3 regions of the Paenibacillus sp. UNC496MF genome follow, and region 1 is predicted to be linked to each of the others. Evidence: riboswitches for the same ligand, from Rfam matches in the RefSeq annotation. Region 1 holds a riboswitch; each other region holds the start of a gene.
What was found. Region 1 has a riboswitch for cyclic di-AMP ahead of BMZ79_RS31300 (hypothetical protein). Riboswitches for the same ligand answer to the same signal wherever they lie in the genome.
Positions count from the first base shown of each region.

Region 2: another riboswitch for cyclic di-AMP. It lies ahead of BMZ79_RS28330 (C40 family peptidase); the one in region 1 lies ahead of BMZ79_RS31300 (hypothetical protein).
Region 3: another riboswitch for cyclic di-AMP. It lies ahead of BMZ79_RS10390 (histidine kinase); the one in region 1 lies ahead of BMZ79_RS31300 (hypothetical protein).

Region 1 covers NZ_FORE01000021.1:131,996-139,749, reverse strand. The annotation lists gene kdpA (potassium-transporting ATPase subunit KdpA) at 1-287, opposite strand, end outside; gene BMZ79_RS35760 (potassium-transporting ATPase subunit F) at 336-404, opposite strand; gene BMZ79_RS31305 (hypothetical protein) at 653-1,087, opposite strand; gene BMZ79_RS31300 (hypothetical protein) at 1,216-1,662, opposite strand; cyclic di-AMP (ydaO/yuaA leader) riboswitch at 1,775-1,941, opposite strand; gene BMZ79_RS31290 (NADH:flavin oxidoreductase) at 2,333-3,445, shown strand; gene BMZ79_RS31285 (methyl-accepting chemotaxis protein) at 3,691-4,521, opposite strand; gene BMZ79_RS31280 (ABC transporter substrate-binding protein) at 4,965-6,638, opposite strand; gene BMZ79_RS31275 (sensor histidine kinase) at 6,828-7,754, opposite strand, start outside.
Region 2 covers NZ_FORE01000018.1:36,537-44,290, forward strand. The annotation lists gene BMZ79_RS28320 (M1 family metallopeptidase) at 1-1,419, shown strand, start outside; gene BMZ79_RS28325 (hypothetical protein) at 1,455-2,273, shown strand; cyclic di-AMP (ydaO/yuaA leader) riboswitch at 2,611-2,773, shown strand; gene BMZ79_RS28330 (C40 family peptidase) at 2,778-3,272, shown strand; gene BMZ79_RS28335 (hypothetical protein) at 3,408-3,827, opposite strand; gene BMZ79_RS28340 (S8 family serine peptidase) at 4,077-7,754, shown strand, end outside.
Region 3 covers NZ_FORE01000006.1:400,650-408,403, reverse strand. The annotation lists gene BMZ79_RS10395 (DUF445 domain-containing protein) at 1-1,009, shown strand, start outside; cyclic di-AMP (ydaO/yuaA leader) riboswitch at 1,262-1,456, shown strand; gene BMZ79_RS10390 (histidine kinase) at 1,634-3,976, shown strand; gene BMZ79_RS10385 (basic amino acid ABC transporter substrate-binding protein) at 4,292-5,128, shown strand; gene BMZ79_RS10380 (amino acid ABC transporter permease) at 5,211-5,861, shown strand; gene BMZ79_RS10375 (amino acid ABC transporter ATP-binding protein) at 5,879-6,601, shown strand; gene BMZ79_RS10370 (TetR/AcrR family transcriptional regulator) at 6,829-7,389, shown strand; gene BMZ79_RS10365 (cytochrome P450) at 7,424-7,754, shown strand, end outside.

The DNA.
Region 1 (7,754 bases):
CCGATGCCGTCGGGATTAAGGGGCAGATAGCTCTGCAGCCGCAGGACCAGATAAATCAACAGCAGCATGATGAAGTTGGAGAGGAGCACGGCGCCTACATAGGAGCGCCAGCCCATCGACTCGTTTTCCCGCACGCCCATGATTCGGTAGAGCAGCCGCTCGACCGGACCGAAGACACGGTCCAACCCGGTTCTCTCCTGCGAGAAGACCTTGACAAGATAAGTGCCGACCGGCTTCACCAAGAGCATGATGATGACCAGCGTGACGGCGACTTGAACGAATCCCATAGCCATAGCGATATTTCCTCCTCAATTAATGAAACGGCGATCCAAGGTTTAAAACTTCTCCGGCTTCACCAAGACGAAACCGAGATATACGATCAGGGCAATGGCGATAATCCCCATTACGACCATGGTTGACCCTCCTTCGCGTAGTGTGGGCCGCGTCCCGCGCCCGGCTTTTCCTCCGGTCCGCTTACGCGCCCGGGCGCCGCCGGCTCAGGCGCGTCCGCAAAATGCCCGGAACCCCCAAAAGAGTCCGAAGACGACCGCAGCCAAGAGCACCATCGTAAAATCGTTAACCATCCGTACACCCTCCTCCGCTACCTTTCCCTTGCCTACTGATACTTTCTTCCAAAGTAAACCTTTTTATGCTACTCCAGCAGAGAGCCGAGGCCGCCCGTCTGGACATGCAGGATATGGTCGGCGCCGAGCCCCTTGTAGATCAGCCGCCCGTGCGTGCGTCCCGTGACGACGTACACCGGCTGGTCCGTCCACTTTCGGATCATGCGCAAATACCTGCAGCACAGCGACAAGCTGCTCTCGAACAGGAACGCCTTCCCGACGGGGCGTTCCGGCCGCTCCCACGTGTCCGGATCGATCGTGTTCACCAAGAGGATCGACCCGACGCCGAGCTTGGCGAGCTGCTGCCGTTCGGCGACGCTGTTCGTGACGGCCATAAACGGCAGCCCCTTGACGAGCAGCTGCTTCATGAACTGCTCGCCGGCCTTGGTCATGGCCGACACGACGATCGCCGGCGCCGTCTGCTGCCCGGCCGTCTGCTGCGCGGTTGCTTCCCTTTCGTTCACGTCTTCATCCCTGCTCCCTTCTTTCGCACACCGTCATCTTAACGCCGTTCCCCATAAATTCGGGGTAAAGAGTGCGGGGCCGGGCGTAAAAAAAGCATAAAAATGACGACTGCCGCCTCTTTCGTTTCCTAAAAAATTACATATGCTTGCGCATGCTCGAAGCAGTACGCGTGGTCGTGCAGGCTGACGAACAGCGGCTCGTCCGGCTCGGCCGCGCGGCCCGCGGCCAGTTCGCGCAGCGCGTTCTCCGCCGCGAGCGACCGGACGTCGCCCCAGACGTCGTGCTTCAGGCTCGCCTCCAGCAAGCCTTCGCCGACGGTATGGTGCTTGAACCCTTGGAACGCGCACGCCCAGCGGATGAAATCTCCCTTGAGCGCGCACTCGCGAAAGACGCCGATCCCGAGCTCGCCCGTCGCCGAGCCGAGCATCAGGATCCCGCAGCAATCCTTGACCGTGGAATCCGGCAGCAGCAGCCTTGCCGACTCCCGGTCGAACCGGAAGCATTCGATCCGTTCGATCGTTACCTTGTCCATTCGTTCCCGCCTGTGCGTGGCTTCCGTTTGCACCGCTTGCATGTTCGTCACTCCTATAAATTGGTATAAAAAAGAAGCCGGAAGAAGAGATGTCTCTGCTCCCGGCTTCATGGGCAGCGCAAAGAAAAGCAACGCTTCGCGCGCGTTCGGCCTGGTCGTCTCTCTTGTCCGCTTGCGAGGTTAGCTGCCGGATTCGGGCCAGAGAATGCCCTACGCGCGCAAGCTGAGCCTGCCCGCGATTCACCCCGTGAAGCCGGTCCTGGCGACAGGCGGCTTCGATGGTTCCCCCGCTCCCTTGATGGGATTCAGCGTTCGGTTAAGTTGTGGTATTGATGCTTCTAATCGTAGTCCCGGCCGGGAAAATTGTAAAAAGCCGCCGCGCGCGCCATGACGCGGGCTGCGGCGAATTCGCGCGATGAAAACGCGCTCAATTCGTTCGTTTGCGGACGAACCCGCCAATTGCTCCGGAAAGCTTCCTTTTTCCGGCTTGGCGGCGGATGGAAGCGAACGCCGGACAGGCGGCGGGAACGCTGCCGGACGCGCCGCGCGTTGCGGACGCGCAATGCCGACTATGCGAATTGAAATGGAGGGCTTTATGGAGTAAAGTGGAACCATGGATTTCGTTTCCAGTTCCGCGAATACGGAATCCCGCGGCCCGCATTCCATCGCCCCTAATCCTTGATATCCGATGATGCATAAGGAGGAATTCACGATGACCACCGATACGGCGAAAACGCTGTTCGAACCTTTCCGCTCCCCGAAGCTGTCGCTCGACAACCGGATCGTCATGGCCCCGATGACCCGCGGCTTCTCGCCCGGCGGCGTCCCGGGCGACGACGTGGCCGCCTACTACCGGCGGCGCGCGGAGAACGGCGTCGGCCTGATCGTCACGGAAGGCACGCTGATCAACCATCCCGCGGCGGGCGCCAGCACGAAGTGGCCGCACTTCTACGGCGAGGAGGCCTTGAACGGCTGGGCCGGCGTCGTCCGGGCGGTCCACGAAGCCGGCGGCAAAATCGCGCCGCAGCTCTGGCATGTCGGCATGGCGCGCAAGGCGGGCACGGGCACGCATCCGGACGCGCCGTCCGTCGGCCCGTCCGGGCTGAACCTCGCCGGCGAACGGGCCGGCGAGCCGCTGACCGAGCGCGAAATCGCCGATCTGATCGCGGCGTACGCGCAGGCGGCCGGCGACGCGAAGCGGCTCGGCTTCGACGGCATCGAGCTGCACGGCGCCCACGGCTACCTGATCGACCAATTCTTCTGGGCCGTCACGAACGTCCGCACGGACGCGTACGGCGGCGACATGCTGAAGCGGACCCGCTTCGCCGCCGAGGTCATCGCCGCGTGCCGGCGCGCCGTCGGCCCGGACTTCCCGATCATGCTGCGGTACTCGCAGTGGAAGGACGGCGCGTACGACGCGAAGCTCGCGGCGACGCCGGATGAGCTGGCCCGCTTCCTGGAGCCGCTCGTCGACGCCGGCGCGGACCTGTTCCACTGCTCGACCCGCCGGTTCTGGGAGCCCGCGTTCGACGACGGCGCGGACCTCAACCTCGCCGGCTGGACGAAGAAGCTGACGGGCAAGCCGACCGTCACCGTCGGCTCCGTCGGGCTCGACCTGGAGTTCACCCGCTTCTTCAAGGAGCGCAAGGGCGCCGGCACGGCCGGCATCGAAGGGCTGCTCGAGCGGCTCGCGCGCGGCGAATTCGATCTCGTCGCCGTGGGGCGCGCGCTCTTGAACGACCCCGAATGGGCCGTCAAGATCCGCGAAGGGCGCGACGACGAGCTGCGCGCGTTCGAGCTGGAAGCGACGCAGCGCCTGTATTAACGCGAATCGGGCGCGCAGGATGCGCCAACGGAAAAAGGCTGTTCCCGCCCGGGCGGGAACAGCCTTTTATGCGCGTCGGTCCGCGTTCGGCCTCGCAAACGATCATGCGGATCGCGCGCGGCGGCGCGGCATTGGCGCGTACGCCTTCGCGCGTTCGCTATCCGTACGGCGCGAGCTCGACGAGATCGGGGCGAATACATGCGCTCGGAGCTGCGCCGAGAGACGAACTGCGCCTCCGGCCGCGCTTACTGCCGCGTGAACTTCTCCAGCATCTCGCCCGCCGTGGAGGCGACGTGCTCGAACGCCTCGTCGAGCTCCATCACGCTCTCCGCGTGATGACCCATGTCGCGCTTGATCCGGTCGATGTCCGCGCTGATCGCCTTCAGCCGCGCCTGCATCGCGCCGAGCTGCTCGCGGATGTCCCGGGAGGCGTCGCGGCTCTGGGCCGCCATCCGCCGGATCTCGCCGGCCACGACCGAGAAGCCTCTGCCGTATTCGCCGGCGTGCGCCGCTTCGATCGACGCGTTCAGCCCGAGCAGGTTGGACGTGTCCGCCAGCTCCTGCACGACGCCGATGATGGACTGGATGCCGTCGATGTCGCGGTTCAGCGCCTCCGACTTGTCCGCCAGCGCGCCCATCTCGCCGCTGATGGCCCCGAACGCCGCCGCGATGCCGTTCGACGTTGCCGCCATCTCCTGCACGGACGCCGCCAGGCTTTCCGAAGAACCGCGGATCGCGTCCAGCCTGTGGTTCAGCACGGCGGACGTCAGCACGCCGACGACCTCGCCCGCGAGCCGCAGCGGCACCGCGGTGCCGACGTAGGACACGCCGAACCGCTCCGGCCCGCGCTCCTCGCGGAACGTGCGGCCTTGCTCGAAGGCTTTCTCCGATATCGTCCCCGCCAGCGCCGAACGGGGCGTGCCGATCGGGACCTCCACGTCGATGCCCGAGGACCGGTAAGCCCGCACCCCCGTCTCGTCGATCAGAATCAGCGTCGCTTCTTCCGGAAACACGCTCAGCATCGTGTCCATCATGCCGGCGATCGCTTGCAAATAAGCTTCTTTGTCATGGGTCATGCTCGTTGTCCAGCTCCCTTGTATGTCCGCGCTCGGCAGAATGGTCATCCCCTCCTTATATCGGCAAAAGAACGGCCAATAATATGGGCGCGCCGCATAATCGCGGCGCCGAACGCAAAAAAAAGCCCGCCATCATAGGCGGACCCCATGGTTCGGACGGGTTATCCCGTTCGGCGGCCCGGCACGAGCCGGCGTACCGACCGAAGCGCCGCGCTGTTCCGGCGCGAGCTCGGGATGACGCCGCTGCAATTCCGGAAGGAGAGGTAACGCCGGGCTTTCGCCTGCCGGGCTCTCTTCCGGCCCCGGTTCACCCCCTCATCCGGCTCGCTTCCGGCTCTCTTTTACCGGCTCGGTTCCGTAACGCCATGTAAAAAGGAGCGCCGACAGGCGCTCCTTTCCCCGAATCGGGCCGTCTTCCGCGAATCGCGGCAACGCGCGACCGCTTATTTCCACAGCTCCATCCGTTTGTTGTAGTTGTCGGTATAGATCTTCTCGAGCTTCGAGACGCCCGCGGTCTCGAGCTCCTTCATCATCTTGTCGTACGTGGCGACGGCTTCCGTCTCCGACGCGGCCATGACCATGCGCGGGAAGTACTTCGACGTCGTCTCGTTGACCTTCTGCTGGATGATCGCCTCCGGCGTGCCGCCGCTCGGGCCGAGATTGTCGAACGGCGCCGTGTCGAACGACGTGTCCGCCAGGTTCTTGATCGCGAGCGCGGATACCGGATCGGTCTGATAGCGGCCGATCAAGTCGTACGGCGTGCCGTCGGAGCCCGGGCCGTTCTTGATCGTCCACGTCCATTTGCGGATGCCGGTCTGCTTGGAATAGCCGTCCCAGTCCTTCGCGAACCCTTCCAGCGTCTCCGGCCTCGGCACGTGCTTGCCGTCCTTCATGTCCCAGTCCTTGCCTTCGATGCCCCACATCATCAGGTACTGCCCTTCCTCGCTCGCGAGGAAGTCGAGGAATTGGATGGCCCGCACCGGATCCTTGTTGCTCTTCGAGATGCCGATGCCGTCCCAGCCGAGGGAGCTCTTCGGCCCGTACGTCGCCTTCGACGGCTCGACGCCCGGCGCCAGCACCTTGTACGGATAAAACTGCGCTTCGTCCTTCTTCGCCTGGTCCTTGGCGCCGTCCTTCAGAATCGTGTTCGGCTTGCCGAGGTTCCAGAAGGCGTCGGCCGTGGCGAAATAGCTGCCGCTCGCCAGCTTCTGCTCGTACTGCTGCGTCTTGTTGGTCGCCCATTCCGGATCGATCAAGCCTTGCGTGTACAGCGAATTCATGAATTTGATCATGTCGAGGTAGCGCGGATCCTTCACGTCCGTCTTCAGCTCGCCGCCGTCCTGGTAGTACGGCATGATGCCGAACATGCCCTTGAACGAGCCCGTGATCGCGCCCATGTTCTCGCCGTTGAACGTGATCGGCACCGTCGGCTTGCCATTCGTCGTCGGGTACTTCTCCTTGTACTTCTTCAGCAGATCGACGAATTCGTCGGACGAGAACGGCTCGCCGTTGTTCGTCTTGTCGCCGACGCCGAGCTCCTTCATGACGTCCATCCGCATCAGGAAGCCGAACACCGGATATTGCTCGAGGCCGTACCAGTTGGCGAGGTAGTAGTTCTTGCCGTCCGCGCTGCGCGTCTTCTTCAGCATGTCGCCGTACATCTCCTTGATGTGCGGGCCGTACTGGTCGATCAGGTCGTTCAGCGGGACGAGCGCGCCCGCCGCGATGTATTTCTCGAGGATGTCGCCGCGGCCGATGTCCATGATGTCCGGCAAATCGTTGCTCGCGAGCATCAGGTTCAGCTTCTCGGACGGATTGCCCGTCGGCTGCTGGATCTCGAGCATGACGTTCGTCTTCGCCGTGATCTCCTTCGCGACCGGGTTGTCGAACGAGTCGCCGACGTTCGCGTCGAAGAAGGTGAACGTCACCGGCTTATTGCCCGCCGGCGCGTTCCCGCCGTCCCCCCCGTTCGTGCCGGCCGCGTTGCCGGCCGCCGGCGCGTTCCCGCCGTCCGCGCCTTCGTTCGCGGCCGGCTTGTCGTTGCCGCCGCAGCCGGCGAGCATCGATGCCATCAGCACCATGGCGACCGTGAACCGAAACTGTCCTTTTTTCCACATGCCTCTCTTGTCCCCCTATGCCGAATTGGCGAATGTTGCGATGGCAGCGATTTCATATTCCCGCCCGGACCGGCCGGTTCCGTTGCGGACCGAACCGCTGACGCCTAGATTTATTGTAGACACGCGCTTCGCCGCGTTTCCATACCACTTTGCATTCAAACGTGCCGGAAAACGACTTACATCCCCGCTTCACCGCGTCATCGGCATGCGGATGTGGACCGACGTCCCGATGCCGAGCCGGCTGTAGACGCGCACGCCGTAGCGCTCCCCGAAGGCGAGCTGGATCCGCTTGTGCACGTTGTAGATGCCGTAGCCCGCGGACTGGTCCGGCTTGTCGCGCATGCGCTCCATCACGTCCCGCGGGATGCCCATGCCGTCGTCGATGACCGCCAGCACCAGATCGCCCCCGTCCGCCGTCAGCCTGATGACGATGCCGATGCCCTTCTCCTCGTCCCACATGGCGTGGTTGATGCAGTTCTCGAGGAACGGCTGCAGGATCAGCTTCGGCGTCGTGTAGTGCAGCAGCGACTCGTCGAGGACGAACCGGACGTCGAACAGTCCCTCGAACCGCACCTTCTGGATCGCGAGATAATGCTCGGTCAGGCGCAGCTCCTGCTCGATCGGGATGCTCTTCTTCCCCTTGCTGAGCGAGATGCGGTAGAAGCGCGCCAGGTCGTCCGCCATCCGGTGGCTCTGCCTCGTGTCGCCCGCGACGGCGAGCGCGGAGATCGACGCGAGGGTGTTGTACAGGAAATGCGGCGAGATTTGGGCCTGCAGGCTGTCCATCTCCGCCTCCTTCTGGGCGATCTCCTTCTTGTACACGTCGTTGATCAGCTCCTGGATCGTGACCGCCATCTTCTTCAGCGCGAACGAGAGCTGCCCGACTTCGTCCGTGCCCATCCGCCGCAGGTCGACGTCGAAATGCCCGCGCTCCACCTTGCGGATCTGCTGCAGCAGCGACTCGAAGCGCTTCGTCATGAGCTGGCTCGTGCCGTAGATCAGCACGACGGCGACGGCGATGCAGGCGAGCGAGATCAGGAGCATTCTCCGCGAGGCATCGGACGCCTGGTCGATCAGCTCGTCGTAGGGGAGGACGACGACCGTCCGCCAGCCGTT
Region 2 (7,754 bases), on a different contig from region 1:
CTGCGCATGAAGTTCGAGGTGAAGCTGCCCGAGGTGTTCGCGCGCATGGGCTACTCCGGCGATTTCGTCATGGCGGGCCAATGGTTCCCGAAGCTGGCCGTCTACGAGACCGCGGGCACGCGGGGCCGGGCCACGGAGGGCTGGAACGCGCACCAGTACCACGGCAACTCCGAGTTTTACAGCGACTTCGGCATTTACAGCGTAAAAATCAACGTGCCCTCGTCCTACAAGGTCGCCGCCACCGGCTTCCAGGCGAAAGCGTCCGTCGTCCAGGACGGCCGCAAGACGTACCAATTCTACGCCGACGACGTGCATGACTTCGGCTGGTCCGCCTCCCCCGACTTCGTCTATTCGGAGGAGCCGTACTCCACCGAAGGCGTGCCCGGCGTGCGCATCAAGCTGTACCTCGATCCGCTGCACGCCAAGTACAAGGACCGCTACCTGCACGCGGCCAAATCCGCGCTCGCCAAGTACGCGCAGTGGTACGGCGCCTATCCGTACACGACGCTCTCCATCGTCGTCCCGCCCAAGGGCGGCAACGGCGCGGGCGGCATGGAATACCCGACGCTCGTCACGGCGTTCTCGGCGGAGAACGACAATCCCGGGTACGACCTCGAGCGGACCGTCGTGCACGAGATCGGCCACCAATACTGGTACGGCATGGTCGCCTCCAACGAGTTCGAGGAAGCGTGGCTCGACGAAGGCTTCACCTCCTACGCGGAGGACAAGGTCATGGAAAGCGAATACGGCGTGGCGCCGAACCTGCCCGTGGAAGCCAGCTACATGACCGATCCCGCGCCGCTGAAGCAGCTGTCCTGGTCGTACCACGACAACAACCACTACGCCGAGAACGTCTACATCCGCGCCAAGCTCGTGCTCGTCGGCATCGAGAAGCAGGTCGGCGACGCGACGATGCGCAAGATCATGCGGACGTACTTCCAGAAGTACAAGTTCAAGCACCCGTCCACCGCCGACTTCCAGCGGGTCGTGGAATCGGTGACGAAGACCAAGTGGAACGACTACTTCAGCCATTTCGTGTACGGGGACGCGATGTCCGATTATGCGGTCGCCGGCATCCGCGTCACGCCGGTCAAGCAGGACGGGAAGACGGCGTACGAGAACGTCGTGCTCATCAAGAAGACCGGCGGCTCGAACGGCCCGGTGACGGTCGTGCTCCATTTCGCCGACGGCACGGTCATGCCCAAGGTATGGGACGGCCAGGAAGCCAGCGTCCAGTACAAGATCGTCCATGGCGCCAAGCTGCTCTGGGCCGCGGTCGATCCGCAGAACGACAACGTGCTCGACAACAAGCACATCAATAATTTCATGAAGGCCGACCTCGACGAGAAAACGCGCACGCGCTGGAGCGTCGGACTCTCGAAGCTGGCCGAGACGCTCTTCGCTTCGCTCGCCTGGTAACGCCCGCCGCGATTAATGAAGGAGGTGATTGACGGATGAAGACGCATATCAAGCAAGGCTGGAAGCTGACGACGAAGCACATCTACATCATTATCCTGCTGTTCCTCTACGAACTGCTATGGGGCTTCTTCCTCTACCGGACGATCGAGGGCATCGCGGTGCCGCTGCTCAAGCGGTTTCCCGATTCGTACGCGGCCAGCAGCAGCGCCATCTCGCTGTTCCTGACGGAATCGCAGTTCCAGCTCATGAAGACGGACGCGTTCCGGCCTTACGCCCTGCTCTTCTGCGGGCTGCTGGCCGGACGGATCGTCATTACGCCGTTCCTGAACGCCGGCCTGTTCCACTCCCTGTACCGCGCGAGCGACGAGCAAGGAACCAAGTTCCTGAGCGGCATTCGCAAAGCCTGGAAGCCGGTCGCCCTGCTCTACCTGGCCGAGACGACGCTGACGCTCGCGCCGGCCGCCTGGCTCCTGCCCAAGGCGCTCGACCTGCTGCTGACGAGCGGCACGCTGACGGAATTCGCGAAGCAGGCCGGGCCGTGGGCCGGCGCGTGGCTGCTCTGGGCGGTGCTGCTCCACTTGCTCTTCCTCGCGATGCAGTTCGGTTCCGTTGCCGGAAGCGGCTCCATGCGAGGCCTCTGGCAATGCCTCGCGAACTTCCTGCCCTTCGCCGGCGTGTCGCTCGCGATGTGGGGCATCGGCGCGCTCGTCAGCGTGACGGTCGCCTCCGTGTCGATGCTGTGGGCCGGGCTGCTCGCGCTGGTGCTTCACCAAGGCTATCAGCTGATTCGCACGGTCATGAAGGTGTGGACGGCGGCCTCCCAGTTCGACGTCTGGCAGTCCAAGCAGCCGTAAGGCCGAAGCGGGCGGATCTCCCCGCCTGCCCCTCGGCGCCGCCCCGCGGCAGCCGCGTCCGAATCTTCGCGAATCGCATCGCCTAGGACTTTCGTTCCGCCCCGTACGCCCCGCGACGGGGCTTTTCGACGTCTGCCGAAGGCGGCGAAGGGACGGGCCCCGCACGGTCCGGACGTTTTTCCGACAACGCCGAATAAACGCGTTCTCCGATCGCGAAAACGGCGCTATTATACGAAAATGAGAGACAAAAGGTTGCATTCTAATAATTTTAATGTGTGAACAAAGGATGAACCTGGAAGGAGAAGCGACAAAATGATCGAATATTTAGCCGTGAGAAATGAAAAATTTGCCGAATTCCCTTGCAAGAGGGAAACGGGGGAACCATTCTGGGTGAATTGATCCCGACAGCCGGTCTGCCGAAGACCGTCTGCCAGAGGCGATCATAGGGAGCCTTCAACCGAACCCCACAGCTAACCTCGTAGGCCCCGGAAGGAGTTTCCCGTTTTGAAGAAGTTTTCCGCGCTAGTGATCGGAATCGCGATGCTGTTCATCTTCCAGACCGGAAGCGTGTTCGCGCAGTCGAAAATGGACGGCGTCATCGGCGATCTGATCGGAACACCCTATGTTTACTCCGGCACGACTACGAAAGGGTTCGACTGCTCCGGATTCACGATGTACGTGTTCAAGAAACTCGGCGTCGAAATCCCGCACGCGTCCCGTTCGCAGGCCACGCTGGGCAAGAAAATCGCCAAGGACGATCTGATTCCGGGAGATCTCGTATTCTTCAATACGACGGGCAACGGCATCTCGCACGTGGGCATCTACGTCGGCGACGGCAAGTTCGCGCACGCGTCCACCAGCAGAGGCGTCGCGATCAACGGACTGAGCGAATCCTATTACTCGAAGCGCTACGTAACGGCGCGCCGCGTAATGAACCAGTCCACGTTCGAGAAATACGCGAACGATCCTTCCGACGAGCCGGGCGATAACGACGATTGATCCGAGCAAGACGTACGCATAATGCCGGCGCGGCGGTCCGACCGCCCCGCAAAGGCATTGCAAGCAAAGCCGCAGCTGCTTCTCTTCCCGAGACAAGCAGCCGCGGCTTTGTTTGTTTTGGCCGAACGCGCGCGGTTACGCCCGTTCGTAGCGGACCCACCAAAAGGTCGGGCCGACCTCGACGTTCAGCGCCTTGGCATGCGGCCCGAACAAGTCCGCCAGCTCCGCGGGCGTCTCGCAGCCCTCGCCCCGGCGGTCGGCCAGCACGGCGGTCGCCCCGGCCTCGAGCCGTTCGTGCCAGACCCGCAGAAACGCGGCGCGTCCCTCCGCCGTCAGCTCCCCGAGGCAGAAGCAGGCCAGCCCCGCCTGGAACGTCTCTTCCACCGCGCCCAGCTCCTCCCGCCTGATCGCGACCGATACCGGCGTCGTCAGCCGCGGCGTCCGCGGCCCCGCGACGCGCAGCACGCGCCGGCCCGCGAGCGTATGCTCCACCGCATACTCCAGCCGCCGCCATTCCATGAACCGCCGCTCCAAGCTGTCCCGCCATTTCGCCATTCCGGTCCCTCCCGCCGCCGATGCCCCGAAGCCGCTTGCCGTAAGTCCATATGTATGCGCGCAGGGCTTGTCGATTGACCTGCCGTTCTAGTTCCAACGATTCAATTATTTAAATTGTTAAATAATTTTGAATAATCTTTATTGACTTTTCCAGCCCCTTATTTAATTGTAAATAATAGGTTTCCCGCGTTTACAAGACTTATAGAATCGCATTTCATACCTCAAGCTTGGAAAGGGCGTGCATGTTCATTGCGAAACCGTAACGCAATCCGGAAACTGCTCACGATCTCCCTGGCGGCGGCGTTGACCGCGGGGATGAGTCTCCCCTATCCTGCCAGCGCTTCCGGCACAAGCACAACCGCCATTACCCTCGCGGGCGCGATACCGAAACACCCGTCCTCGCCGATCCGCGGGTACGTCTCCCCCCGCATCGACACCGCCTCCGCCGCCCAAACGCGCGTCATCGTGACGCTCTCGGGCGAGCCCGGCGCCGTCGGCAGCTTCGCCAGCGCGAACGGCATCGCGACGCTGACCGAAGAATCCGCGCGGAAAGCCGCCGACAGCCAACAGGCGTCGTTCATCCAAGCGGCGCGGACCACCGGCCTCGACATGACCGTCAACCATCAATACAACACCGTGCTGAACGGCCTCGAGGTTACGATCGCGGCCAACGAGATCCCGGCGCTGGCCGCGCTGCCCGGCGTCACGTCCGTGTTCGAGAACCGCACCTATTACAGCGTGCCGGACGTCGCGCCGGTCGGCGATCCGACCAAGCCGCTCTACTACGACAACCTGCCGCTGGAGCAGATCGGGGCGGACAAGGCGTGGGCGGAAGGCTACACGGGCGCGGGACTGAAGGTCGGCGTCATCGATACCGGCATCGACTACGCGCATCCCGATTTGGCCGGCGCCTATAAAGGCGGGTACGACGCCTACTTCGACGACGACGACCCGTACGAGGAAATCCCGAACCCGGCCGTAAAAAATCTCGGCACCAGCCACGGCACGCACGTCTCCGGCACGATCGCCGGCAGGGCGAGCAGCGCGAACGCGGAATACGCGCAGAAGGGCGTCGCCTACGGCGCCGACCTCCATATGTACAAGGTGCTCGGCTTCGATATCGACTCCGGCCGTTCCAGCGGTTCGTCCGCGCAGGTCATCGAAGGCATCGAACGGGCCGTCGAGGACGGCATGGACGTCATCAACCTGTCGCTCGGCTCGGACCTCGAGAAGGACGTGAACACGCCGGACGCCGCGGCCATCAACAACGCGGTGCTCGCGGGCGTCGTGGCGGTCATCGCCAACGGCAACGCCGGGCCGGCTTACTACACGATGGGTTCGCCGGCGAGCTCCCAGCTCGCCATCTCGGTCGGGGCGGCGACGACGGAATCGCCGTACTTCACCGGCACCGTCGCCAGCCCGTTCGACGACGGGCATCCGGTCGGCATCCAAGCGATGGGCTGGCGGACGGGACAGGAGGATTTGGCCGCCTACTTGGGCACGGAGCCGATCGGCGCGGTCTACGCGGGACTCGGCTACGACGCGGACTACGCCGGCAAGGACGCCGCGGACAAGGTCGTCCTCCTCTCCCGCGGCGACCTCGCGTTCGTCGACAAGATCGCCATCGCCAAGGCGCACGGCGCGAAAGCGGTCATCGTGTTCAACGGCATCAACGACGGGAAGGCGCCGAACCTGAGCGACGACATCAAGGACCGCAACGGCTTCATCAACGCCTTGCTCGGCGATTCCCCGGCGTTCATTCCGACCTTCGACATGGAAGGCGCTTACGGACGCAAGCTGGCCAAGCAGGTGCTGGCCCAGCCGGAAACGGCGCTTACTTTCGCGTTCGGCGCGTCCTTCGAGCGGGCCGTGGGCGCGGAGGGCGACCGGATCGCCGATTTCAGCTCCAAAGGCCCGAACTCCGACGCCGATTGGAGCATCAAGCCGGACGTCGTCGCGCCGGGCAACAATATTTTCTCGACGTGGCCGGCCTATGGCAAAGACAAGCCGGACGTCTCGTACCGGGACGCGTACAACCGCATCAGCGGCACGAGCATGGCGACCCCGCACGTCGCCGGCCTCGCGCTGCTGCTGAAGGAGAAGCACCCGGAATGGACGCCGTTCGACGTCCGGGCCGCGCTCGCCAATACGGCCGCCGAGCTGACGGACGGCGAGGGGCATGCGTACGACGCCTATACGCAGGGCGCGGGCCGCGTCGACGTCTCCAAGGCGCTCGACACCCCGGCCCTGCTGGAGACGATCGACCACATCTCGATCATGGACGCTTACATGAACGAGCACGAGGTCGTCAACTACGGCTCCTCCGCCAGCTTCGGGCTGATGCAGCCCGGCGAGACGAAGTCGGAGCCGCTGACGCTGAAGAACTTCTCCGGCGAGCCCGTGACGTATACGGCCTCCGTCGTCCTGCACGACGATCTGTCGGATAGCGGCGGAACCTTCAAGGAAGGCGACGCCTCCAAACTCGGCCTCGCGCTGACCGGTCTCGGGGCGGGCGGCACGATCACCGCCAGCGCGGCGGGCGCCGCCGAGTTCGGGCTGACGGCGACCCCGGCCGCGGACGCGCCGGACGGCCGGTACGAAGGCGAAGTGCTGCTGGAGAGCGGCGACGGGCAGCCCGCGCTTCACCTGCCGTTCGTCGTGCACGTGGGCGACGAACGTGCCGATAACGGCTTCGGCGTCCAAGACGTCGTCGCCGATCCGCCGACCGTCTCGCCGAACGGGGACGACTATCAGGATTCGACGTCGGTCTCCTTCAAGCTGACGGCGGAGGACGCGAATTACTTCGAAATCGACGTATTCGATCTGAACGATGAACTGGTCGGCACGCTGTATGCCGAAGCGAACGTGGACGGAGCCGGAAAGCTGCAGCCGTTCGAGCCGGGCGACTATACCATCGATGACATCAACGACGAATACATCGACGACGAGGCGGACAAGGACGGCAATCCGGTCATCAAGCATTTGAAGCCGGGCACCTACAAGCTGGACGTGCTTGCAGCCTTCTTGGACAACGACTACAAAGCGAAGGCCGTCTACGAGGCCGTCGGCCAATACCGGATCCAAGGCGAGGACGAAGCCGCCCTGTCGCTGGTCGCGAAGGACTTCGCGCCGACGGCCGTCAACGTCACGTCGGTCGGCGCCAAGGTGCTGACGCTGCCGGAGACGGAGGGCTACGCGTATACCGTCTCCGCCAGCAGCGACGAAAGCTACGTCAAGGACAACGTCCTGCTGAAGCGTCCGGGCGGCGGCTCGGCCGACGCCAAGGTCGACCTGACGGTCCGCATCGCGCAGACCGCCAATCCCGACAACTTCGCGACGGTCAAGGTTCCCGTCGCCATTCCGGCGGAGAACGTCTACGTTCCGCCGGTCACGACGCCGACGCCGCCGGCGCCGCCTGCCGCGGAGACGCCGACCCCGTCGGTCGCGGCCGTCATCGCCCAGGGACAAAAGCAAGTATCCGTGACGCCGGCGGCGACCGACGCGAACGGCGGCATCCGCGCCGCGATCGCCGACGCCGGCCTGAAGGCGGCGCTCGACAAGGCGGGCAGCTCTCCGGCGGCGATCGTCGTGCCGGTCGCGAATCCGGACCGCAAGAGCGCGACCTTCGCCGTTAGCGGCGCGCAAGCGGCGCTGATCGCAGCGGCGCCGGCCGGCAGCACGCTGATCGTGAGCGGCGGAGACGCCGCGATCGCCATTCCGGCCGCCCTGCTGGCGAACGTCCCGGCGGGCGTGTCGCTCGAGATCGTCATCGCGCCGCAGGAAGCGGGCGCCTTCTCCGTCGGCGCGGACGGCGTCCTGATCGGCAAGCCCATTGCCTTCACGGCCAGCGTCCTGAACGGAACCGGCTCCACGCCGCTCGAGGTCCCGGCCGGGCAGCGGATCGCCCGCTCGTTCACGGTGCCGGGC
Region 3 (7,754 bases), on a different contig from region 1:
CGTGCGCGTCCTCGAAGAGCGGCTGCTGGCGAAGGAAAGCATGCTCGAGAAGCTGCATCAGGTCGAGCTGGCCGAACAGCTCCTGCCGGTCGTGCGCGGCGCCCTGCGCTCGGCGGTCGCCAGCGAACGGCTGCCGCTGCTGCTGGCGGACGTGCTGCGGAGCGTGGACGCGGATCGGATCGTGCCGCTGCTGTCCGGCGAGATCGAAGCCGCGGTGCGGCGGATCGACCTGGAGGCGGCGCTGCGCGGCTTCATCCGCAAGGCCGAGGAGGACGGGACGGACGAGCGGATGCTCGATCTGCTGCTGGAGCGCGCCGAGACCTGGGTCGCCACGGAGGGCATGCAGCGCGAGCTGGGCAGCGCGGTGATGACGCTGATCAAGGGGCTCAACCTCGGCGGCTTGATGTCGTTCGCCGTGAACGCGTTCATCGGCTACCTCGAGGAAGACAAGCTCGGGGCGATGCTCCAGCAGTTCGCGCTCTCCAAGCTCGCCGAGCTGAAGCTTCCGGGGACGGAGCGCCGCCGGATCGTCATGAGCAAGCTGCGCGAAGCGCTGGATACGCTCGTGACGCGGCTTGCGGAGTCCGGCCGGCTGGACCTGATGCGCGAAGAGCTGCTGCAGGCGTTCGACGTCGAGAGCGAACTGCGCAAACTGTTCGAGCGCCTGCGGGAGAAAGGACTCGAATTCTTGCGCGCGCCGGATTTCGGCGAGAAGGCGTGGCCGGCCGTCGAGGGGATTATCGACCGGATCGAAGCGAACGAAGGGCTGGTGCGGGACGCCGAGCATTGGCTGAAGAAGCAAGCCGCGGCGTTGATCGAACGCAACCACGCCCGGATCGGTTCGTTCGTGAAGGAGAATCTGGACCGGCTCGACAACGACCAGCTCGTCGAGCTGATCGAGGACAAGGTCGGACAAGACCTGCAATGGATCCGCGTCAACGGCGCGCTCTGCGGCTTCCTGATCGGCCTCGCGCTGCGGGGCATCGAGATGGCGACCGGGAACGTCTGATTCCCGGGCCGCCCCCGCGGCGGGCCGGGGGCCGGACCGGGCGAGCGTTCCGAAGCCCGGCCGCAGGCAGCTCCTGGCAATCGCGGTAATTACGGAAACAGGCCATAAAGTGAGGTAGCGCGAGATTTCTGAAGCTCGTTGCCTTTGTAAGCGTTATATTTGCTCTCGTTGCACGCACAGCGGGATGGAGTGCGCACGGGATTCCTTTACAAACGGCAGGCTCTGGCGTAACATGAGTCATGCTTAACAACGTAATCGACAACGCTGAATTTCCGAACAGGAAAACGGGGGAACCAACGGCATGTCAAGTCCTTCCGAAGCCGCGCGCTTCAAGGCTTGCCATCAGGGGTGAATCGCGGGCGGAGGCGCATGGCCTCGCGTCCCGGGTAGGGCGGCTCTCATGTCCGAATCCGACAGCTAACCTCGTAAGCGACCGAGAGAGGCGACGAATGTGCGTGCGAACAGCCACTTTGGATATAGTGTGCCTAGAAGCCGCGAGAAGCGTTCTCTGAATTGGAGGCCGTCTTTCGCTGGCTTCTTTTTTGATGTCCGTTTTCGTGTCGAGCATAAGATTCCAGGCAACATGCAAATTTATAGGTATAGGCATGAAAGGGGTACAACGTTATGGCCGGCTACCGGCGACAAACTCCGGAGGAACTGCTGTTATCCATCTCCAAAATCCACCGCGGGCGTCTGAAAATTTACGTGGGCGCCGTCAGCGGCTCGGGCAAAACCTACCATATGCTGCGCGAAGGCCAGGCGCTCAAGCAGCAGGGCATCGACGTGGCCGTCTGCGCCGTGTCGACGATGCGTCGCCCGGAAACCGTGGAGCAGCTGGCGGATTTGGAGCGCATTCCGAGCATCCGCTGGATGAAGGGCGACGTCGAGAAGAAGGACCTGAACCTGGATGCGATCGTCGAGCGCAACCCGGAGGTGCTTCTCGTCGATTCGCTGGCGCACGAGAACCGGCCCGGCGCCAAGTTCCCGACGCGCCGCGAGGATATCCGGTTCCTGCTGAGCCGCGGCATCAGCGTCATCACGACCGTCAACGTCTACGAGCTGGAGGGCGTGAAGGAGCAGGCGCAGAAGCTGACCGGCATCGCGCCGGAATGCACGGTGCCCGCGGATCTGCTGGAGATCGCCGACGAGGTGCGGCTGATCGACGTATCGCCCGAGACGATCCTGAACCGGCTGAGCGAGGGCCGGCTGAACAACGTCAAGGACCCCGAGCTGCTGAAGCGCGGCAACGTCGGCAAGCTGCGCGAGCTGGCGCTTCGCCTCATGGCGGAGGGCGTGAACGAGTCGTTGGAGAAATACCGCGAGGAGCAAGGGTTCATCGGACCGTCCGGGGCGTCCGAGCGGATATTGGTCGCGGCGCAGTACCACGTCAACGGGTCGATCTACATCCGCCGCGGGCAGCAGATCGCGAAGCGGCTCGGCGGAGACCTGCAGGTCGTCGTCTTCACGGACGCCTCGCAGGAGCCGACGAAGGAACGGGAAGCGTTCAAGAAATCGATTTTGAAACTCGTCGAGAAGGTCGGCGCGGGCTTCCGGGAAATCGCGATTACGAGCCGGAAGCAAGTGCCGCGCGCGCTGATCCGCTACGCCATGCTCATCAACGCGACGCGGATCGTCATGGGCCATTCGAAGCAGACCCGCACGGAGGAGCTCCGGCAGGGCTCCATCGCCCGCAGTCTGCTGAAGCACGTCCGCAACATCGACGTCTTCTTCATGGCCGACCGCGCGGAGCACGAGGGCGAACGGGTGCTGCCGACGAAGCGGGCCGTGCCGAAGCCGCCGTCCGAGCCGTACCGGCGCTTGAGCGAGCAGGAGGTCGAGAAGAAGATCGAGCGCATCCGCCGCGGCCGGTTCAAGGTGTACATCGGCGCCGCGCCGGGAGCGGGCAAGACGTACATGATGCTGCGCGAGGGCAACGACCTGCTCCGCAAGGACATCGACGTCGTCATCGGCTTCGCGGAGACGCACGGCAGGCCGGACACGGAAGCCCAGATCGGCAAGCTCGCCGCGATGCCGCGCCTGAAGGTCGAAGCGAACGGCTCGCAGGACGAGGAGATGGACGTGGCCGCGATTCTCGCGCGCAATCCCGAGGTCGTGCTGATCGACAATCTGGCTCATCTGAACGCGCCGGGCAGCCGCAACATGCACCGTTACGATGACATCCGCGAGCTGCTGGACGCGGGCATCTCCGTCATCGCGACGCTGAACGTGCAGCACCTGGAGAGCCTGAAGGATTCGATCGAGAAGATTTGCGGCACGACCGTGACGGAGACGGTGCCCGACCAGGTGCTCCGTCTGGCGGACGAGATGGAGCTGATCGACGTCGCGCCGAGCGCGCTGCAGGAGCGGCTGAAGGAAGGCCGGATCTACGGCCCCGACAAAATCGAGGAGAAGCTCGCGGGCGCCTTCAAGACGGGCAACCTGATCGCGCTCCGCGAGCTGGCGCTGCGCGAAATCGCCGACGACGTGGATGAGCGGCTGGAAGCGTGGGAGCGCAACGGCTCGCTGCGCGGCCCGTGGCGTCGCCACGAATCGATCTTCGTCGCCGTGACGACGAGCCCGAACGCGGAGCGCCTCATCCGCCGCGGCTTCCGCATCGCCTACCGCCTGAAGGCGGAATGGCACGTCCATTACGTGCGGACCGAAGGGGACCGCTCCGAGACGTGCACCAAGCGGATCGAGGAAATCAAGGCGCTGGTCGACCGGCTCGGCGGCCGCTTCGAGACGCAGAGCGGCGTGTCCGGGAACCACGTCGCCGACGCGCTGCTCGCGAAGGCGAACGAGCTGAAGAGCACGCAGATCATCCTCGGCCAGTCCCGCCCCGGCTTCTGGCAGCGCATGACGCGCACGCCGGTCATCGATACGATATTGCGGGAAGGCCGCCATATGGACGTGCTCGTGGTGGCGGACTTCAATCCGAACATGGCGCTCGGGGAAGAGGACGAATAGGCTTCCTCCGTCCCATCGGCGGCGCGCATGCGGCCACGGTTCCGCTTGCAGCTATCCGGGGCCGCAGCCGCGCGATAATGGCAAGACGGCATGCATAGATGCGGCGAGCATGCGACGGGGAAGGGTACGCCCGGGCGGCGGGCGTGCCCTTTTTTACGTCCGCGCGGCCCCAAACCTTCCATAAAAGCGTATAATCCGTAGATTCACGGAACCTATGTTAGATTACGTAACAAATTAAAAAATTAATTTGATATTTTCCCTGTGTTCTTGGTAGAATCATCGTAACAGAATCCGAATATTAGAGGGGGAACCACCATGAAGAAACGAGTAACGTTAGGTATTATTACGTTAATAACGGCCGTCTTGCTGTCGGGCTGCGGCGCGAAAAATGAAGCACCCGCCAATAATGCAGCGGACAACGGCACGGCCGGCGGAGGGGACGAGACGACGTACCAATTCGCGAGCGACGCTAGTTACCGCCCTATGGAATACATGGACAAGGACGAGCTCAAGGGCTTCGACATCGATTTCATCGCGGCCGTCATGAAGGAGGCCGGGTTGAAGTATAAGGTTAGCAACGTCGGCTGGGACGCGATGCTCGAGAGCGTCAAGCAAGGCACCGAATATCAAGCGGGCCTGTCCAGCATTTCGATCACGGACGACCGCGCGCAGACCTATGATTTTTCCATGCCGTACTTCGAATCCGTGAACGTGATCATGGTGAAGGAAGACAGCGACATCAAGAGCGCGGGGGACCTCAAGGGCAAGAAGGTCGCCGTGCAGAGCGGGACGACCGCCGACATTCTGATGACGAAGATCATGGGCGAGGGCAACACCGACCTGAAGCGCTTCGACAGCAACGCGGTGGCGCTGCTGGAGATGGATCAGGGCGGGGCCGACGCCGTCGTGGCGGATATCGCGATCGTGCGGGATTACATCAAGGGCAATCCGGATAAGAAGTACAAGGAAGTACAGGATACCACGAACTTCACGCCGGAGTATTACGGCATCGCGTATCCGAAAGGCAGCGAGCTGAAGGCGAAGCTGGATCCGGCGATCAAGGCGATCATCGAGAACGGCACGTACGCGGAGCTCTACAAGAAATGGTTCGACGAGGAGCCGAATACGGCCGCTTTGTTGGAAACGAAATAACGGACGAATAGCGGAGCATGCGTAATCGAACGTTGCGCATGCTCTTTTTATCGTTACAATGCAGGAGAAAGGGCGAATCGGCATGGATTTCAGATTCGATATCATCGGAGATTACTTCCCTCTGATCATGCGAGGGACGTTATACACCATCTGCATCTCGTTCGCGTCGATCATTCTCGGCTCGATGCTCGGCCTCGGCGTCGGCCTCGGCAAAATGTCGCGCTTTTGGATTCTTCGCTGGCCGATGCAAGCCTACATCAACTTCTTCCGCGGGACGCCGCTGCTCGTGCAAATCTTCATCGTGCACTTCGCGTTCGTGCCGCTCGTCTACGGCAAGACCAACGCGATCGCCGCGGCGGTCGTCGCGCTGTCGCTGAACGCGGCGGCGTACACGGCGGAGATCTTCCGGGCCGGCATCCAGTCGATCGACAAGGGGCAAACGGAGGCCGCCCTGTCCATCGGCATGACGCATTGGCAGGCGATGCGCTACATCGTGCTTCCGCAGGCGGTCAAACGCATGATCCCGGCCTTCGGCAACGAATTCATCGTGCTGCTGAAGGATTCGTCGCTGCTGACGTTCATCACGGTGCCCGAAATCATGTACTGGAGCAACGCGATGAAGGCGCAGTACATTCGCGTGTGGGAGCCGTACCTGACGGCGGCGCTCGTATATTTCGTGCTGACGTATACGCTCAACAAGCTGCTGGTGTGGATCGAAAGGCGGGTGCAATAACGATGGCTGCGAAACCGATTATACAAGTGAAGGGGCTGGCCAAGGCGTTCGGCAAGAACGAGGTGCTGAAGAACGTCACGGTCGACGTGGCGCCGTCGGAGGTGCTCGTCGTGATCGGGCCGTCCGGCTCGGGCAAGTCGACGTTCCTCCGCTGCCTCAATCTGCTGGAGCAGCCGACGGGCGGCGAGATTGTCGTCGACGGCACGCCGCTGCTCGCCAAGGGCACGGACATCGTCGCGGTGCGGGCGGAACTCGGCATGGTGTTCCAGCAGTTCAACCTGTTCCCGCATCTGAAAGTGCTGGACAACCTGACGCTGGGGCCGATCAAGATTCGCAAATGGACGGCCGAAAGGGCGCGGGAGAAGGCGCTCGAACTGCTGCGCAAGGTTGGGCTGGAGCACAAGGCGGATGCCTATCCGTCCTCGCTCTCCGGCGGCCAGGCGCAGCGCGTCGCCATCGCGCGGGCGCTGGCGATGGAGCCGAAGATCATGCTCTTCGACGAGCCGACCTCGGCGCTCGACCCCGAGATGGTGGGCGAGGTGCTCGGCGTCATGAAGCAGCTCGCGAAGGAGGGCATGACGATGGTCGTCGTGACGCACGAGATGGGCTTCGCCCGCGAGGTCGGCGACCGCGTGCTGTTCATGGAGCAGGGCCGCGTCGTCGAGGAAGGCCCGCCGGAGGCGCTGTTCGAGCGGCCGCGGGAAGAACGGACGAAGGCGTTTTTGTCGAAGGTATTGTAAGGATACAAACGAATGAAGACAGCCGCGCATGGGGGACCGTCGGTCCTTCGCTTCGCGGCTGTTTTGTTGCGCGCGGAACCCGCCGAAGGATCGCTGAAATTCGTCGTTGACATGTAAAAATTATCCTTATAACATATGTTATATAACGGATGTCATTGTTCATGCGTTTAACGATTGTCGTTCACGATTTTAATTATCCATGTCATTAACGACGCGGAGAGATGCCGATGCCCCCAAAAGCGGAAATCACGAAGGAAAGCGTCCTGAACGCGGCCTTCGACCTCGTACGGGAGGAAGGGTTCGAAGGGCTGACGACGCGCCGGGTCGCGCGGCGGCTGAATTGTTCGACGCAGCCGATCTACAGCGTGTACGGCAGCATGGAGGCCGTCAAGGAAGACGTGTTCGGCCGGGCGGTCCGGTTCGCGCTGGCCCGCATCGAGACGTACGAGAACGCGGACAACGAGCCCGTCATGAACATGGCGATCGGCTGCCTGCTGTTCGCGAAGAACGAGAAGCGGCTGTTCCGGGCGATCTTCCTTTCCGAGTACGGAGCGTACGACAACAACAAGCTCTACGAGGCCATGCGCGCGGCGTTCCTGCAGCTCGACGACCGGTTCGGCGACATGGAGGAACGCCGCTTGCGGCGCCTGTTTTTGAAGCTGGCGATGTTCTGGATCGGCATGGGCGCGATGATCAACGCAGGGGCGCTGGAGCTCGACGTCGAGGAAGCGACGAAGATGATCGAGGAGATGTACGAGGCGTTAAAAGCGCAGGAAGGGTTGGCTTGAGGAATCATTCCATAACCGAGGAGACGTGATCGCGATGCAAGAGTTGCCGGCAGCCTTCGCAACATCCGACATTGAAGCGTGGTTCCGAACGTATTCGCCCCGATTGCACGGCAGTCCGAACGAATTCTATGCCTATCTGCTGGAAAGCGAGCCGCTGTCCGACGTCGCGGACGCCGGATTCTGGGTCGCGTCCCGGTACGAGGACGTGAATCGGATCTTGAAGGACCCGGTATTCGTCCGCGAATACCGCAACGCGCTGCCGGAGCCGCAGCGGCAGGAGCTGCCGCCGCCTTCCGAGGAATGGAAGCCGGTCGGCGAGCTGCTGGACAATTGGATGCTGTTCCGCGATCCGCCGGCGCATACGC